Regions from separate parts of the Arthrobacter sp. P1_D12 genome, predicted to be linked through region 3. Evidence: riboswitches for the same ligand, from Rfam matches in the RefSeq annotation. Region 3 holds a riboswitch; each other region holds the start of a gene.
The links. Region 3 has a riboswitch for cyclic di-AMP ahead of AC1DZV_RS07770 (hypothetical protein). Riboswitches for the same ligand answer to the same signal wherever they lie in the genome.
Positions count from the first base shown of each region.

Region 1: linked by a shared signal. The riboswitch ahead of AC1DZV_RS10830 (aggregation-promoting factor C-terminal-like domain-containing protein) and the one ahead of AC1DZV_RS07770 (hypothetical protein) in region 3 are both predicted to bind cyclic di-AMP.
Region 2: linked by a shared signal. The riboswitch ahead of AC1DZV_RS13990 (NlpC/P60 family protein) and the one ahead of AC1DZV_RS07770 (hypothetical protein) in region 3 are both predicted to bind cyclic di-AMP.

Region 1 covers NZ_JBFUAR010000012.1:151,537-157,167, reverse strand. Annotated here, with positions in the region: gene AC1DZV_RS10840 (response regulator transcription factor) at 1-238, shown strand, start outside; gene AC1DZV_RS10835 (sensor histidine kinase) at 260-1,870, shown strand; cyclic di-AMP (ydaO/yuaA leader) riboswitch at 2,055-2,214, shown strand; gene AC1DZV_RS10830 (aggregation-promoting factor C-terminal-like domain-containing protein) at 2,214-3,152, shown strand; gene AC1DZV_RS10825 (bifunctional glycosyltransferase family 2/GtrA family protein) at 3,149-4,579, shown strand; gene AC1DZV_RS10820 (glycosyltransferase family 39 protein) at 4,576-5,631, shown strand, end outside.
Region 2 covers NZ_JBFUAR010000017.1:43,101-48,731, reverse strand. Annotated here, with positions in the region: gene serC (phosphoserine transaminase) at 1-158, opposite strand, end outside; gene AC1DZV_RS14000 (iron-dependent transcriptional repressor DtxR) at 504-1,199, shown strand; cyclic di-AMP (ydaO/yuaA leader) riboswitch at 1,350-1,564, shown strand; gene AC1DZV_RS13995 (M23 family metallopeptidase) at 1,569-2,390, shown strand; cyclic di-AMP (ydaO/yuaA leader) riboswitch at 2,527-2,696, shown strand; gene AC1DZV_RS13990 (NlpC/P60 family protein) at 2,992-3,756, shown strand; gene AC1DZV_RS13985 (HNH endonuclease) at 3,976-4,476, shown strand; gene mobA (molybdenum cofactor guanylyltransferase) at 4,571-5,242, shown strand; gene AC1DZV_RS13975 (DUF6457 domain-containing protein) at 5,264-5,551, shown strand; gene AC1DZV_RS13970 (molybdopterin molybdotransferase MoeA) at 5,548-5,631, shown strand, end outside.
Region 3 covers NZ_JBFUAR010000008.1:55,126-60,756, reverse strand. Annotated here, with positions in the region: gene AC1DZV_RS07795 (esterase/lipase family protein) at 1-205, opposite strand, end outside; gene AC1DZV_RS07790 (hypothetical protein) at 550-1,155, opposite strand; gene AC1DZV_RS07785 (DNA alkylation repair protein) at 1,281-1,982, shown strand; gene AC1DZV_RS07780 (cation:proton antiporter) at 2,044-3,249, opposite strand; gene AC1DZV_RS07775 (hypothetical protein) at 3,246-3,524, opposite strand; cyclic di-AMP (ydaO/yuaA leader) riboswitch at 3,696-3,899, shown strand; gene AC1DZV_RS07770 (hypothetical protein) at 3,907-4,593, shown strand; gene AC1DZV_RS07765 (sensor histidine kinase) at 4,739-5,631, opposite strand, start outside.

The DNA.
Region 1 (5,631 bases), on a different contig from region 3:
TGAGGAAATGCACCTGACCGCCACGCAGTTCGAGCTGCTGCGCTACCTCATGGAAAACCCGAAACGGGTCATCAGCAAGGCCCAGATCCTGGACCGTGTCTGGGACTACGACTTCGGCGGGCAGGCGAACATCGTGGAACTGTACATTTCCTACCTCCGCAAGAAGGTCGACGCCAACCACGCTCCCATGATCCACACGGTGCGCGGAGCCGGGTACGTCCTGAAACCGGCGGACTGATCCGTGCCCTCACTTTCCGGCATGACCCGCGTCCCCGGACGCGACTGGCGCAACCCGTCCACGTGGCATTTGCGCACCCGGCTGGTCCTGGTAGCCATGGCGCTGCTCGTGGCCATCTGCGGCGCTGTGGGCTTGTTCAGCTACGCCTCCATGGACCTCTTCCTCACCCGGCAACTCGACACCCAGCTGGACCAGGCCTCGCACCGTTCGAGCGAATTCGGCCGGCCCTCCTCGGACGATTCGGGCAGGCGTCCCGACCCCCTCGAAGCCCGGGGACAGGGCGTCGGGACGCTGAACGCACGGATAGTGGACGGCGAAGTCAGCAGGGCCGGATTCCTGGCCGGGGACGGCGCGGTCAAGAGCCTCTCCCCCGCCGACAACAACGTTCTCCTGGCCCTCACCCCGAGCGGCGTGTCCGTGGACCGCAACCTTTCGGCCGGCGCCTACCGGCTCACAGCCGCGCGCACACCGTACGGCGACGTGATCGTGACCGGACTCCCGCTGGCAGAAAAACAAAACACCCTGGCCTCCCTGGTCTGGACCATGGTGGTGGTGTCCGCAGGGGGACTCGTGCTGATCGGGCTCGCCGGCACAGCCCTGATCCGGCGGACCATGAAGCCGCTGGAACAGCTCTCCGAGGTCGCCACCAAGGTCTCCCGTCTCCCGCTGGACGCCGGCGAGGTGGCGCTCGGGGTCCGCGTCCCGACGTCGGCGGCCCATCCCGGAACGGAAGTGGGCAGCGTGGGCTACGCGCTGAACAAGATGCTGGACAACGTCTCCAACGCTCTCGAGGCGCGGCAGGAGAGCGAGATGAAGGTCCGGCAGTTCGTCGCCGACGCCTCGCACGAACTCCGCACCCCGCTGACGGCCATCCGCGGCTACACAGAGCTGATGCGGATGACCGAGCATTTCACCCCCGACGGCGAGAGGTCCCTCGCCCGTGTGCAAAGCCAGTCCGAGCGGATGACCACGCTCGTGGAGGACCTGCTGCTGCTGGCGCGCCTGGACGAGGGGCAGCCGCTCAAGATCTCCGACGTCGACCTCACCCAACTGGCCATCGAGACGGTCAGCGATGAGAAAGTCATGGCCCCGGACCGCATCTGGCAGCTGGAACTTCCGGACGAGCCCGTGGTGGTGCGCGGTGATGCGACCCAGCTTCACCAGGTCCTCGCCAACCTGCTATCCAATGCGCGCAAGCACACTGAACCCGGGACCAAGGTGGTCACGGGCGTTATGCGCTCGGCTGACGGCAGTGCCGTGGTCACCGTGACAGACAACGGCAGCGGCATCGCCCCGGAATTTATCGGCCGGGTCTTCGCCCGCTTCGCCCGGGCCGACGCCTCGCGCACCAATCCGGCGTCGAATCCCGCAGCCGTCCCCGCCGATTCTGCCGTCGCGACGGCGAGGGTAGGGTCCGGGGCCCCCGCACGCTCGTCCTCCGGCGCCGTTTCCGGCAGCCGCGGAGGTCACGGCACGGCGACCGCCGCGCCGACGTCCGAGGGCACCAGCGGGTTGGGCCTGTCCATCGTCCAGTCGATCGTGGAGGCCCACGGAGGAACAGTCGAGGTCACGTCCCGGCCGGGCCGCACGGAGTTCGCCGTGCGGCTGCCCGCCGCGCCGCCGCCGGCTTAACCGGAACGGCCGCCGTCGGCGCAAACGGCCCGGACCGGCCGGCCCGCGAACCCGGCGCAACCCGACACCCCGGCACTGTGACTCCTGTTACCAAAATGTGACTTAAGCGGCCAGGTCCTGTAGCGTCGTTAGCGTGCGCCGCCATCGGTGCCGCATATCCGGACGGACGCCAAACTCTGCCGCTTCCCGGATTCCGCTGGACCAGGCAGAGGCGGGGGACCCAGAGTTCCCGGGCATTCTGCTTTCATGCGCCCTCGGGGTGAAGCCGACACGTGATGTTCCGTGCYGCCGGATGACCTCATCCGAACCCGACAGCTAACTCCGCCGGCGTTGAGAGGCCACCATGACTGAATTCCAGGTACAAACACGCCCTGACGGCGGTTCGCATTCCCGCTCAGTTGGCGCAGCCAAGTCGCGCCACCGCGCCGAACCGGTCAAGCAGGCATCCGCCCTGTCGCGGTTCGCCGCCGGGCTCGGTGTAACCGGCCGCCGTGCCGCCGTCGTCACCGCCGCGTGCGCACTGCTACTGGGTGGCGGTGCCGCCAGCCAAGCGGCAGAGCCCGGCGCCCACACGGCGAATGTTGCGAGCCAGACGGCCACGATCGCCGACCCGCTGGCCAAGCTCAACTTCGAGCGGGTCCAGGTGGCTGGCCCGGGCGCTCCAGCGGAAAAGAACGTGGCTCCCCAGATCTCGGAGGTTAAGGCAGCCGAAGCGCTGATCCACGCCCCCGCTGCTGCCGCGCCGGCAGCCTCGGCAGCACCTGCTCCGGCCCCCGCGGCAGCCCCCGCACCTGCTCGGGTTCCCGCGGCAGCTCCCGCTCCGGCACCCGCTCCGGCACCGGCAGCCGCTCCGGCCCCCGCACCGGTCGCAATCGACGACCCCGCCGGCGCGCAGGCCTACGCCGCGTCCCAGCTGGGCCGCTATGGCTGGGCACCTGGCCAGATGCAGTGCCTGCACAAGCTGTGGACCAAGGAGTCCGACTGGAAGACCACCGCCACGAACGCCAGCAGCGGCGCCTACGGCGTGGTCCAGTCCCTGCCCGCCTCGAAGATGGCGAGCGCCGGCGCCGATTACATGACTAACTACCGGACCCAGATCAACTGGGGCCTGAACTACGTCAAGTCGCGCTACGGTTCCCCCTGCGGTGCCCTGAACTTCCACTACGCGGGGGCCTCCTTGCGTCTCCACTGCGGGACCGGCCCGGCGGGCCAGAATTCCACAGTCCCCGCACAGCTTGACCCTAAAGCCCTCATATGGGCCGCCGGGAAAGTTGAGCCATGACATTCACAGACCAGGCCACAGGAACCCTGCCCCGCTCCACGGCGACGCCGGCTGGCCCGGCGACCCCCGAGGCACCCTCGGGGCTTGCGCTGGCCGACGCACCGGTCCCGGGCCCGATCGCCGGGGCGCTGACCGGCACCGGCGGCCGGCGCACGGCCATTGATACGCGCGCCAGCACGCCCCTGCTGGACGTCACCATCCCGGTCTTCAACGAGGAACGGGACCTCGAGGCCTGCCTGCGCCGGCTCCACGCGTACCTGCTCGGCGCCTTCCCGCATTCCTTCCGGATCACCGTGGCGGACAACGCCAGCACCGATGGAACGCTCAAGGCCGCGGAACGGGTAGCCCGCGAGCTGCGCGAAGTGACGGTGGTCCATATGGCGGAAAAGGGCCGCGGAAACGCACTTCGCAGGGTGTGGCTGGCCTCGCCGTCGCCGGTCCTGGCGTACATGGATGTGGATCTTTCCACTGATCTGGCGGCCCTCGGCCCGCTCCTAGCCCCGCTCATTTCCGGGCACTCCGACCTGGCGATCGGGACGCGGCTGACCCGCAACTCCCGCGTGGTCCGCGGACCCAAACGGGAATTCATCTCGCGCAGCTACAACTTACTGCTCCAGGCCCTCATGGGCGCCCAATTCAGTGACGCGCAGTGCGGCTTCAAGGCGATCCGGGCGGACGTGGCCCGGCAGCTGCTTCCCCACACGCTGGACAACGCCTGGTTCTTCGACACCGAGCTGCTGGTCCTGGCAGAAAAGTGCGGCCTGCGCGTCCACGAAGTCCCGGTGGACTGGACCGACGACCCGGATTCCAGCGTGGACATCGTCCAGACGGCCCTCGCGGACTTGCGCGGCATGGCACGGTTGAGCCGGGACCTGGTCTCGGGCCGGATCCCGGTTCCCGACCTGCGCGCGGCCCTGGCCCGTGGACCGCTGCCGGCCGCCTCGCGGGCCCAGGAACAAAGCCCCGGCGGAAGCCTCTTCGGACAGCTCGTCCGCTTCGGCAGCATCGGGGTGGCCTCCACCCTGGCCTACCTGGCGATCTTCCTGCTCTGCCGCGGGTTCGTGGACCCGCAGCTGGCAAACTTCCTCGCGTTGCTCACCACCGCCGTGGCCAACACTGCGGCCAACCGGCGCTTCACGTTCGGCATCCAGGGCAGCAGCCAGGCGGCTCGCCACCATTTTGAGGGGCTGCTGGTCTTCGGCATCGGGCTGGCCCTGACCTCGGGCGCACTCGCCCTCGTTCACGCCGCATCGGGAGCGGCACCGGACCGCTGGCTTGAACTGCTCACGGTCACCGCCGCCAACCTGGCCGCCACGGCCGTGAAGTTCCTGCTCTTCCGGCTGGTTGTTTTCCGCCACAGGCCCGCCGCTGCCGTTCCGGCGCCCCCGATCCTTCCCTCCCCCGCACAGAAAAGGCCAAGTAAATGACGGCAACCATCAGCCCCACCGCCGGAGCCCAGGGCGGTTCCCCGGCCGGCAGGCCGCCGGCCGCCGAGGAACAGCAACACCCGGTTCCCGGAGACGGCGGGACCGCGACCCATCTGCCCGCGTCCCCGGCGCCGGCCGCCCAAGGCCGCCGGGGCCGGCTGCTGTTCGGACCGCAGCCCCGCTGGGTGCGGCCCTCGGCAGCGCTGCTCCTGGTGATCACCGCGGCGTTGTACCTATGGAATCTGGAGGCCACCGGCTACGCCAACTCCTTCTATGCCGCGGCGATCCAGGCCGGGACCAAGGACTGGACCGCGCTGCTCTTCGGCTCCCTCGACGCCGGCAATGCCATCACGGTGGACAAACCCCCGGCCGCACTCTGGATCCCCGCCCTCGCGGGACGGATCTTTGGTTTCTCGGCCCTGAGCATGCTCATCCCCCAGGCGCTCATGGGAGTGGCCGCCGTCGGGCTTCTCTACCTGACCATCAAGCGGGTGTCCGGGCCGGCCGCGGGCCTGCTCGCCGGCGGCGCCCTGGCGCTGACCCCGGTAGCCGCCCTCATGTTCCGGTTCAACAACCCGGACGCGATGCTCACCCTGTGCCTGCTGCTGGCGGCCTACCTCACCACCCGCGCCATCGAGAAGGCCGGCTGGAAGTGGCTCGCCGCGGCCGGCGCGGTCATCGGCCTGGCCTTTCTGAGCAAGATGCTGCAGGGCTTCCTGATCGTTCCCGGGCTGGCCCTGGCCTACCTGTGGGCGGCGCCCGCCACCCTCGGCCGCCGGCTCCTGCACCTGCTGGCCGCCGCCGCCGGGATCGCCGTCGTGGCCGGAAGCTACGTTGTCCTGTTCCAGCTGACCCCGGCCTCGGTCCGGCCGTACATGGCAGGGTCGGAGACCAACAGCTTCCTGGAACTCACGTTCGGCTACAACGGCCTGGGCCGGATCACCGGGTCAGGCGGGGGCATGCCCGCCGGAGGAAACCTGGGAGGCAACCCCGGCGGCCCGGGAGGCAACGGAAACGTCGGCTTCGGCGGCGCGGCCGGGATCACCCGGATG
Region 2 (5,631 bases), on a different contig from region 3:
TTCTTCACGGGCGCCTGGCGGTGGGAGGTCCCCAGCAGCTTCGACGATGCCGCGGCCAGGGCGTCCATCTGTTCCGGCCGGACTTTGGACGGGCCGGCGCCGAACCGTCCGTCCTTGGGCAGGAGGTTGGCGGGGATCGTGATGCTGGTGTCGCTCACAGTGGCTCCAATTTTCGGCTGGTTCGTAGCGTGGCTGGGAGGTGGCGGGCAGGGATGGCTACCACGGACACCCCTCTTCATTCTGCCTGTCTTATTTTGCCTGACAGCTCCCGGCGATACAGAAAAAGGCCTGTCATAGTCCGGTCATTGAGACGCCGGGGACGGCCGGCCGGCTGGGGCTGGGACAATAGCTTCAGGTCGATCGAAAGATTATCCGGAGTAATTCAAAATAGGCTAGGCTGGCATGCGAACGTACGGCGGTTCCCGCCTGGGCGCATCCTGCATGCAGCCCGCACGCGGTACGGTGGGAATGACGCTAGGACTGCGCTCGAGGAGCTGAGCTGAATGACGGATCTGATCGATACTACGGAGATGTATCTTCGGACCATTCTGGAACTTGAAGAAGAAAACATCGTTGCCCTCCGCGCCCGCATCGCCGAACGGCTCCGCCACTCCGGCCCCACTGTGTCCCAGACCATCGGCCGGATGGAGCGCGACGGGCTGGTGGTTGTTTCCGGCGACAGGCACCTTGAACTGACGGAAACCGGACGGAAACGTGCAATCGGTGTCATGCGCAAGCATCGTCTGGCCGAACGCCTCCTCGCGGACGTGATCGGGCTCGACTGGGCCTACGTCCACGAGGAAGCGTGCCGCTGGGAACATGTCATGAGCGAACGTGTCGAGCGAAGAATCTTCGAGATGCTCAACCACCCGACAGTCTCGCCCTACGGAAACCCTATTCCGGGGCTTGCGGATCTTGGCGGCGTGCCCAATGGCGCCCCCGTGGACAGGCCCGTGAACTTGCTGGAGGCCATGGCCGGCTACGGGGCAACTTCACGGGTTACGGTCAACCGGCTCGCGGAGCCGATCCAGGTGGAGCCGGAGCTTCTGGCCCAGCTCGACGAGGGCGGAATCAGGCCTGGCGCGCTGGTCTCGCTGGAGCGGGTGGGGGAGTACATCTCGGTCCGCGTCCCCGATATCGAAGGTGCCCTGGAGCTGCCGCCCGAGGTTGCCGCGCACGTCTTTGTAACAGTCGCCTGACCAGCCACTACGCGCCGGTCATGGGACGACCCATGAGTTGTCCACAATTGCGGTTACGGATTTATTACCGGGCGGCTTAATCGCCTATAGTTAGTGCCCAGTACCGATACCAAAGCGTTACCTGATCCGAAGCCGAGCCCTGCCAGCGGATCAGTCGCAGAACTACCTCCTGGCAGGGGCGGGGGAACCACTTTCGGCTGCTACTTCGGCAGCCTTGGGGTGAAGTCCGTCAGCGGCAAGCAGCTTCCACCGAAGGATCCCCTGGGGATGCCTCTGTGCTTGGCTGCTTGCAACGGCGGACCGGGTCTTTGATCTCTCTGACCCGAATCCGACAGCTAACTTCGCAGGCCATCCAGAGAGGAACCGTTCTTGACCACCCAGACCGCCAGGGGCCGTCGCCGCGCGACCGGTCCCGCTCCGGAGCCGCGTCCCGTCGTCGCACACACGGCCGAACGCCCGCGGGACGTGCACCGCGATGAACGCCGTCGCCGTCGCAGTCCGTTCCGCCAGGTCACGGACTTTGCCGCGGCCAGCGGAGTCGGGCAGAAGGCCGGGATCGCACTGGCCGCAACTGGTCTGGTTCTGACTGTGACGGTCCCCGTCACGAGCCCGGTGATGGCTTCGAATCCGGGAGAATCCGGCGCGCTCTCGGCTGCCGTGCAGCCGGATGTCACCGCTGCCGCTGCCGCCAAAGTCGACTTCAACCGCACGGCCGTCACCACGAAGGGTGATCCGGACGGGAAACTCAAGCAGCTGCTGAGCGCCCAGTCTGTGGGCACCATCACCCGCGCGGCATCGGCCGGCACCCTGGGTGCGCCGCTCGACCAGCTGGTCACGGCCTCGCCCTTCGGCTACCGCGTCAGCCCCATTACCGGGGGCGCGGGGGAGTTCCACCGCGGCCAGGATTTCGCCGCCCAGTGCGGCACGGCGGTCCACGCGGCCGCCAGCGGCACCGTGACCTTCAACGGCTGGCATCCCTTCGGCGGGGGGAACCGCGTGGTCATCGATCACGGCAACGGACTGGAGACCACGTACAACCACCTGTCCTCGGCCTCGGTCAAGGTCGGCCAGAAGGTTTCCCGCGGTGACGTCGTCGCCATGAGCGGGACCACCGGCGCCTCCACCGGCTGCCACCTCCACTTTGAAGTGATGGTCAACGGCGAAGTCGTTGACCCGCTCGGCTGGCTCTAGAAAGACGATGGGCAGCTCTCAACTTCTTGTGACACGCCGTGATCTGAATGTGACATTGGATCCGGACTGCTGTAGGGTTTGAAGCACGCCAACTTTTCCGAAGTTGGCGCTCTTGAGTGGATTGCCTAGCTCTGCCACCGCTCAAGGTCCGTTCGCATTACATCGTCTGGCAGGGGCGGGGGAACCAATTTTGGCCTTCGAAAGAAGGCCTTGGGGTTAAGTCGCAAAGCTTCCCAGGAAGCAGCGCGGCCGGGTGACTCCCATCCGAATCCGACAGCTCACCTCGTAGGCATTGGGAGAGGCTACTTTCGTGTCTTCACGCCACAATTCTGCGCGCATGCGCACCGGCGAGGCTCTGTCGAGCCCGCTGGAATCCACATCACGTGCCGCCCTTGCCGGCGCCCGGATTGGATCACGTTCCGCAGGCTCAATCTCTACCGAGCCCGGACAGCATGCAGTTTCCGCTTTTGGCGCGTCTTCGCAGTACACCCTTCGCTAAGTAACCCATTTCGGGGCGATCCGGCGTACCCCCAAGATGCCGGAGCGTCCTCAGTCCGTGCCCGAAAGCGCGCGGTCCAAGGATCACGAAAGAGAGAACTTAATGACTACTCGTGCAAACGTTGCACGGCACCGCGCCGAGGTCACCAAGACCAACTCGCTGGCTGTAATTGCTAAGGCTGTCGGCGACAACGCCGGCGGCGTGGGCCGTCAGGCCGCGGTCATCGCCGCAGCTTCCGGTCTGGTCCTGACCAGCGGAATCGCAGCCAACGCTGCTGAAACCAATGTTCAGCGCGAATCCACCTCCGCTTCGGCCCTGGAAGTCCAGTCCGCAGCTCCGGCCACCATCTCGGCCGCTTCCACCATCGCGATCTCCTACGAGAAGCCCGCCGTGACCACCACGCCGGCTCCCGTCGTCGAGGCTCCCAAGCCCGTCGTGAAGGTCCAGGACGCCACGGCCACGGCCACCCGCGCCGGCGGCACCGAGCTGGGCGTCAGCGGCGGCGTCGCTGCCCAGGCCCCCGCGGGCATCGGAAGCGGCGCAGGCGCGACCATCGCCGCTGCTGCCTACGCACAGATCGGCGTGGCGCAGGACTGCACCGCCCTGGCCACCAACGCCCTGGCCGCGGCCGGCATCCACTACCACGGCTGGCCGGCAGGTTACCTGTCCCTGGGCCGCACCGTGAGCGCCGCCGAGGCACGCCCGGGCGACCTCGCCTACTACCAGAACGGCGGCGTGGGCATGGCTCACATCGCGGTCTACGTCGGCAACGGCATGGCAGTGCACGGCGGCTGGAACGGCGGCACCACCGCGCTGTACAGCGTCAACGTCGGCTCCGGCCCGGTCTTCATCCGCGTCGGCGCCTAAGCACGAACCCCAGCATTCCGAAAGACCCCCGCCTCCAGGCGGGGGTCTTTTGCGTTGCCGCGCAGTGAACTTTCCGCGCTGAGGACCGCGCCGGTGAAAAAATATTCGGTGATCCGGCACTTGAGTGTTTACTCTTGTGTTGTCGATCCATAGCCCGACCATGCAGAGGGCAGCCGGCCCTCGTGCCGCTGGCGGGTGCGGCCGTGAAGAGGTATGCGGATGCGCACTCTCGTTCTGAATGCTGGATATGAACCGCTGGCGGTCATCACCTTCCGCCGGGCGCTCGTCCTTGTCCTGACCGGAAAGGCCAGCGTGGTGGCCGAAGGGGACGACCCCGTGGTCGGCCCCCAGGACATTTTGGGCCGCCCGTCCGTGATCCTGCTGAACCGCTACATCCGGCCCAGGTATAACACGATGACTGCGGTGAGCCGCCGCGGCGTGCTGCGCCGGGATGCCCACCGCTGCGCGTACTGCGGCAAGGCTGCCCACACCATCGACCACATCCAGCCCAAATCGCGGGGCGGAGCCGACTCCTGGGAGAACCTGGTGGCGGCGTGCCTGCGGTGCAACAACGCCAAGAGCGACCATACGCCGGCGGAGATGGGCTGGAAGATCGGTTTTGTTCCGGGCCCGCCAAAGGGTGCCATCTGGCAGATCAAGGAACTCGAGAAGCCGACGCCGGCCTGGGATCCGTTCCTGCTGCCTGAATCGGCTGCCTGATCTGCCTCCTTGCTGGCTGATCAGCCGGTGAAGACGCTGCCGGCGCACGTTACGGCTTGTTCAGTGGCCGCTGGCGCCGGGCTAGGCTGAACCGATGGAGTTCGATGCCATCATTCTCGCCGGGGGGCGGTCCTCACGCCTCGGCGGCGTGCCCAAATCCGGGCTGATCTACGACGGCGCCACCCTCCTGGAGCGGTCACTGCGGGCCGCGGGCGCGGCGGGGCTCACCGTCGTCGTCGGCCCCGACCCCGGGGGCCTGCCCGGCGGCGTCCTGACCTGCCGGGAAGAGCCTCCCTTCGCGGGTCCGGCCGCAGCCATCGCGGCGGGGCTGGCCGCCCTGGCCGCCGATCACGCGAGCCGGCACGCAGCCGCCGCGCCCTATACCCTCGTCCTGGCGTGTGACATGCCCCGGTCGGAAGGCGCGGTCCGTGCCCTGGCCGAGGCGCTGGCCGCGTCTGCTGCAGGCACGCCGGAAAGGGGTGGGGCCGACGGCGTCATGGCCGTCTCGGCCGACGGCCGGAAGCAGCCGCTTGCGGGCTTTTATGGCACGGCTGGGCTACAACGTTCTGTCGCGGACGCCGCGTCCCGGGACCGGCTGGAAAACGCGTCGGTGTTCGCCCTTCTTGCTAGGCTGGACGTGCGGGAAGTTCGCGTTCCCCCGGGTTCCACGGATGACGTCGACACCTGGGATGACGCGTCCGCACTGGGGGTATCCGGCAGGATTCCCGACGGCGGTCCGGGCTCCGGCCCGGCTCTGCACAGCTGAACTCGACCATGGAGGCAAACGGTGAAAAGCCAGGACGAAACACTGGAAGACTGGTGCCGTGCCCTGCTCCAGGCCCTGGAGCTGGACGACGTTGAGATTGACGTGAATGAGGTCCTCGCCCTGGCCGGCGTGGCCGCCCATTCCGTGGTGCGCCCGGCGGCACCGCTGACCACATTCATTGCCGGCTTTGCGGCCGGCCTGGCCTCCGGCTCCGGGCAGGCCACGGACTCCGTGTCCATGGAGTCCGCGATGGCCGTGGCCCGCCGGCTCGCCAAGGACTACGCAGCCGCCGAAACTTCCGGGGCATGACGGCTGCGGCCCCGGACGGCAATGGCCCCGCCACCGCCGCAGGTGAAGATGGCGTCAACGATAGCGGCGGAAATGGCGTC
Region 3 (5,631 bases):
TCGCACCGTAGTTCAGCGCGAAAACGCAGTAGCCCTGGCTCTTTAGCGCCGGCGACATCGTCGCCCAGTTCTTCGCCATGTTTTCGAAGGTTCCCGGCACCAGGACCACCGGGTAGGGGTGGGCTGCCGAGGGCTTGCAGGACCAGTCATTCGCGCCGGGCGGCGAAACGTCAATGGTGTCGGCCTGGGCCGCCGGCACACCCATCAGGGATGCGCCAAGCAGCGCGAAGGTCGCAGCTGCCAGGGTTGCGAGTGCTGCGGGCGTTTTCGGGTATGGCACGGATTACCTCTTCGGTTGGACGCGTCATCTGTGACGGTCTGTGGGAATGGAAGTGAGGTAGGGGATCAGCCCCCGCTGTGATCCGACTCACGTCTCTCAATTCACGCTAGGGAAGGTGCTCCGCGGATCGCTGCGACATGCACGTTTGTGCATGCATTTTTCGACGGCAGTGGTGCCAGTGGGGGTTGCGTGGGGAGACTGCTGCACAGTTGTGCAGGTACGGGGATGCCGCCCGCCGTCGCCTCCGGTCCCCTCACTCTCCGGCCACCTCACTCTCCGGGCGGAAAATCGTAGGAGGCCTGGATCGTCGTCGGCGCGCTGCCGTAGGACAGGACGATCTCGTCGTGCGCCTTGAACGGGAGGTCCCGGATCCCGGCGTCGAACTTCCGGCCGTTTACGTAAACGGTCCAGCCATCCAGCGAACCCCCACCGGTGCCGGGGGCGCCGTTGCCACCGAGGACGCCCCACTCCGTCAGGAGCTGCCCGAGGGTGAAGGCCTGACCGGCGGTGGGGGACTCGATGTGGACCACGCCCGTGGTGTCGTGGGTGTGCAGTGCTGAGATGCCGTTGGCCTTGTGGTCAGCTCCGGCGGTGATGCCGATATTGGCCGCCACCGCGATGGGCTTGCCGTCCTTCAGCACGTCCAGATGTGCGTGATAGTGGTCCACGTTGCCCTCCGCCGTCAGCACCGTGAGGCCGGCCTGGGCGATCCGGCCGGGCGCCCCCGTGATGTCTAAAGCGAAATCAGGAGCCGGCGCCGCGGATGCCGCAGGTGACTCAGGCGACGGTGCGGTAGATGGCGCAGGGGCAGCGCACCCTGCCACCCCCAGCGTCATGACGGAAAGTGCGATGGCGAGTGTCAGCTTGGTGTGCATGGTTGTGTAAACCGCTTTCGATCGGAGGCTTGCCAGTTCAGTCTAGGCAGATGGTCCGGGCCCACCGCCCAGGACGGCTTGGCACCGCGTTTCCGCCGCGAGCCGCGAGGGGAAAGAATGGACGGGTGAGTGATGCCGGCGAATTCATCGACCTCTCGCTGCAGCGCGAAGCTTCCTGGCGCCGCGCTGAGCAGCTTCAGGCGCGGCTGGAAACGGAGCCGGCGGGCAGCGGCCTCCGGTTCTACGGCACGTCCGTGGGCGCCGTGCGCGGCACGGTCCGGGATGCCGGCCGCCGCTATCCCGGGTTGTCCCGCGATGAGGTCACTTTGCTGAGTTCCGAACTGTGGGGCTCCGGGCCCGGAGGCTCCGGCCGGGGGCCTGCGCCGGTTTTCGAGCGCCGGCTGGCCGCCGTGGTCCTGCTCCAGGCCAACGTGAAGCTGCTGACCAACTCCGACCTCACCCGGCTGGAGGGCTTCATCCGGCAGGCGCGGGTGCGGGACCTTGTGGATCCGCTCGCCGTCGACGTCGTCGGACCTCTGGTGGACGGACTCGATGTTCTGGCCAGGGTGCGGGCCGACAGCGTGCTGGACCGGTGGGTGCGCGAGCCCGATGCCTGGCTGCGCCGGGCCGCGCTTCTCTCGCCGTTGCTGGCGCTGCGCGCGGGCGCGGGGGACTGGGACAGGTTCGTCCGGCACGCCAACGCGGTGCTCGGCGAGCCGGGCGGGACGTTCGACGCCGACGGCACAGCGGTCCGGGATGCCGTCTCCCGGGTCCTGGCAGAGATGGCAAAGCGGAGGCCGGAGCTGCAATTCACATCCGTTGGATAATAACCCTCCGAACCTTCGCCGCCGGCCCGGCTTTGGTCCAGGCATGTAGACATTCGGACTGTCAGGCCGTCGGACCCCCCGGATCGCCCTGCCCGACGGCGCTGCCGGAATTTCCGGACTTGCCGCCGGCATTTGCCGGGACCGCGAAAGTCCTCGCCGCCCGTGACCCGGCGACGGCGCTCGCGGCTATGGTGACAAGCGCTCCCACCAGCAGGGCCGCGGCCTCGCCTGGGAGCAGGACCTGAAGCTGCGTGCCGATGCTCGCCGCAGCCACCGGTACGCCAAGCTGGGCCGCCGACAACACCCCCAGCGACAGCGGGAGTCCCAGGAAAGCCAGGTCGGCGTGCGCCAGCAGGGCCCCGGCCCCCAGCAACAGGCCGAGGGCCATCATGTCCGGGTGCCCGGCCAGGTCCTTTAGCGTCAGCGATGCACCCAGCCACACGAAGAAGAGCGGACCCAGGAAGCCGTCGCTGAGCGCGAACAGTTGCCGGGCCAGCCGCCGCGGTTCGCCGACCGCAGCCATCACCAGGCCGAAAGAAAAGCCTGCCATCATCACAGACACATTGCTCCACGTCGCGACACCGGCCAGGGTGAAGAGCACGGCCAGCTGGATCCGTAGCTCCAGGGCAAACTTGCGGCTTTCCGAGAGCCGGTGCACGCGCCGACGGATTCCCTGGCGCTCCAGCCAGCGCAAGCCGACAAAGAGCACTACCGCGCACCCGGTCACCACGAGGACACCCAGCGCCGCCTGGACTGCGTGGGGCGGATCCACCAGGAGCGGCAACGCCACAATGCAGGCCGTGTCGGCAATTGCCACCTGCGCTGTCATAGCGACGACATCTGGCCCGCCGAGGCGCAGGGAATCGACGATTGGAAGCACCAGGGCGGCCGACGAGGACGCCAGCAGCACGACGTAGAGGGGAGCATGTCCAGTCCCGAACAGCAGACCGATGCCGGTTCCGACCACCACCGCTGCCGCTGCGGCCACCATCGCCCGGCGGGAGCCTTTGCCGAGGGCGCCACGGATGTGCGGATCCCGCACGGGAACGTGGGTGCCTGCCACGAACATCATCAGCGCAAACCCGATATTGGCCAGCAGGGTGAACGTCGGGTCCGCGGGGTCCACCAGGGCCAGGCCTGAGCGCCCGATCGCGATGCCGGCCAGCAGCTCACCCAGCATGACAGGCAAGTGCCAGCGCGCCGGCAGGGCCAGCAGGGGGCCGGCCAGGGCGATGACGGCGATCAGCGCCAGGGACAGGAAGGTCATGGTTCTCGGCGGCCGGCCGGCGCCGGGCCTGACCGCCGTTCCACCACCGCGTAGGCCTTGCCGTCCAGGAAGGCCCAGTCGTTGACAACCATGTACCCGAGCGCGTCCACCCGGTCATTGAGGATGTGCTCGTCGAAACCCCCGTCACGCGGTTCCGCGTCCCAGGTGCTCACGTGGACGTCCCCGCCGTCGAGGATCAGCAGCTCGGTGTTGACGTCGAAATCCTCTTGGGGCTGAGTGCTCAACTGGCAGATGGCGACACACTGGCTGTTCATTTTCGGGCCTCCGCTTCCGGTGGTGCTGATGGCATCATCCTATGTTCGGAAACGGCGCCGCCCTATGGGCAAATTGCGGCCCGGCATCATGGCTCCGTTACCTGAATGTGACTTTCGGGTGCGGTTCGCGCTACGGTTGATGAGTGCCTGTTGTCTCCGATACGGGCGCTCCCCAGCCGATTGCCTAACTCTGCCGCGGCCCGGGGGTAACTCGCATCAACGTCCGGCAGAGACGGGGAAACCACTTTTGACCTGCTGATATGCAGGTCTTGGGGTGAAGCCGCACAGTGCCCGCAAACGACGGGCCCGGGAGTGCGGCCGGGTGCCTCCCATCCGAATCCGACAGCTCACCTCGCAGGCATTGGGAGAGGCTTCATTTTTCATGACTTCAGTCAATACTTTTGCGCGCCATGCCGCCGTCCTCGCCGCCGCATCCGGCCTGGTCCTGACCAGCGGAATGGCCGCCAACGCCGCCACCGCCCCGGTGCAGCGTGACTCTGCTCCGGCGTCGAACGTCGACGTCACCGGACAGGTCAGTGCCCCCGTCAGTGCCGATTCAAGCGTCAAGATCAGCTTCGAGCGCCCCGCAGTGGATTCTGTTGCCGCGCCGGTCATCGAACGGCCCGTCGCGCCGGCTCCGGCTCCCGCTGCAGCCCCGGCGGCGGCGCCCAAGGCTCCGGCCAAGCCCGTCATCCAGGTGCAGGCCGCTCCGGCAGCAGCTCCGGCAGCAGCGCCGGCCGCGGCGCCCGCGGGCGGACGCAACGCCATCATGCTCTCGGCCGCCTACAGCCAGGTGGGCATCACCCAGGACTGCACTGCCATGGTGGAAAAGGCCCTTGGCGCCGCGGGTAAGCCCGTTGGCGACATCGGTCCCCGCGCGTTCCTTGGCCTTGGAACCGTTGTAGCGACGCCGCAGCCCGGTGACATGGTGGTCCAGTCCGGCCACGTCGGCATCTACGCCGGCAACGGCCAGGTGGTCAGTGGCGGCATGAACGGCAAGAACCAGACCATGGTCCACCCGCTGTCCTGGCTCACCGCGACCGGCGGCGTGACGTTCGTCCGCGCCTAAGCCGCACGGCCCCGACCCGGGGCCAGACAGTCCGGAAAGACCGGCGGTCGAGTTCCCTTGGGGGCAACTCGACCGCCGGTCTTTCCTGTCTCCGCATTCGGGGGTCCGGGATCCCGATGGCATAGCTTTCCCCGGCGCAGGGTCCTCAGGGATTCCCGCTGCCCATGAGCGGAAGCGTCAACTTCATGACGGTTCCTTCGCCGCCCGTCGCGGCCACCTCGACGGTGCCCCCGGCCGCGACGGCAATCTCCCGGACCAGGGCCAGGCCGATGCCAAAGCTCCGCTGTCCCTGTGAGGTGCCGGTGCCGGCGGTCCGCACGAACCGGTCAAAGATCCGGGCCTGATCGACGCCGGTGATTCCGGTCCCGGAGTCCGCCACCGTGATCACGGCGCGCTTCTGCTCGATTGAGGTCGTGATGGACACGCGGCCGCCCGGAGGCGTGTGGGCCAGCGCGTTGTCCGCCAGGGCCAGCACGGCACGCCGCAGCGCACTCTTCTCGATCCGGGCCAGCGGCCGGGCAGCGGCATGGAATTCCAGGCGCACCTGCCGCTGCTCTGCCACCTGCTGGAGGCTGCCGGCGACGCTGGCGGCAGCGTCGGCGAGGTCGGCAGGGGGCGCGGAGCGGTCCGGGGCCTCCGCGGTTGCCGCGAGGAGCAGTTCGTTGACAATCCCTGTCAGCGTCGCGGCGTCCTCCCGGATCCGGGCCAGGTCGTGGCTTTGCCTGGAGCCGGGCACAGTGTTGCGCTGGGCCAGCTGGATCCTGGTGTCCAGGATGGTCAATGGCGTGCGCAATTCGTGGCTGGCGTCCTGGACGAAACGCCGCTCCCTTGCCAGGGCATCACTGAGGGGACGAATCGCGCTGCGCGCGCTGAGCCACCCGACGATGCCGGCCAGCAGGATCCCCGCTACCCCGGCGATGATCATGGCTTCGAGGACATCCTTGGAATCCAGGTAGGTGTAGGCCGTCCCGGCCGTCGCCGAGCCCGGCACTTCAGGATGGGCCAGTTGGTTCGTGAGGTACAGCGCCGTGGCGGCGA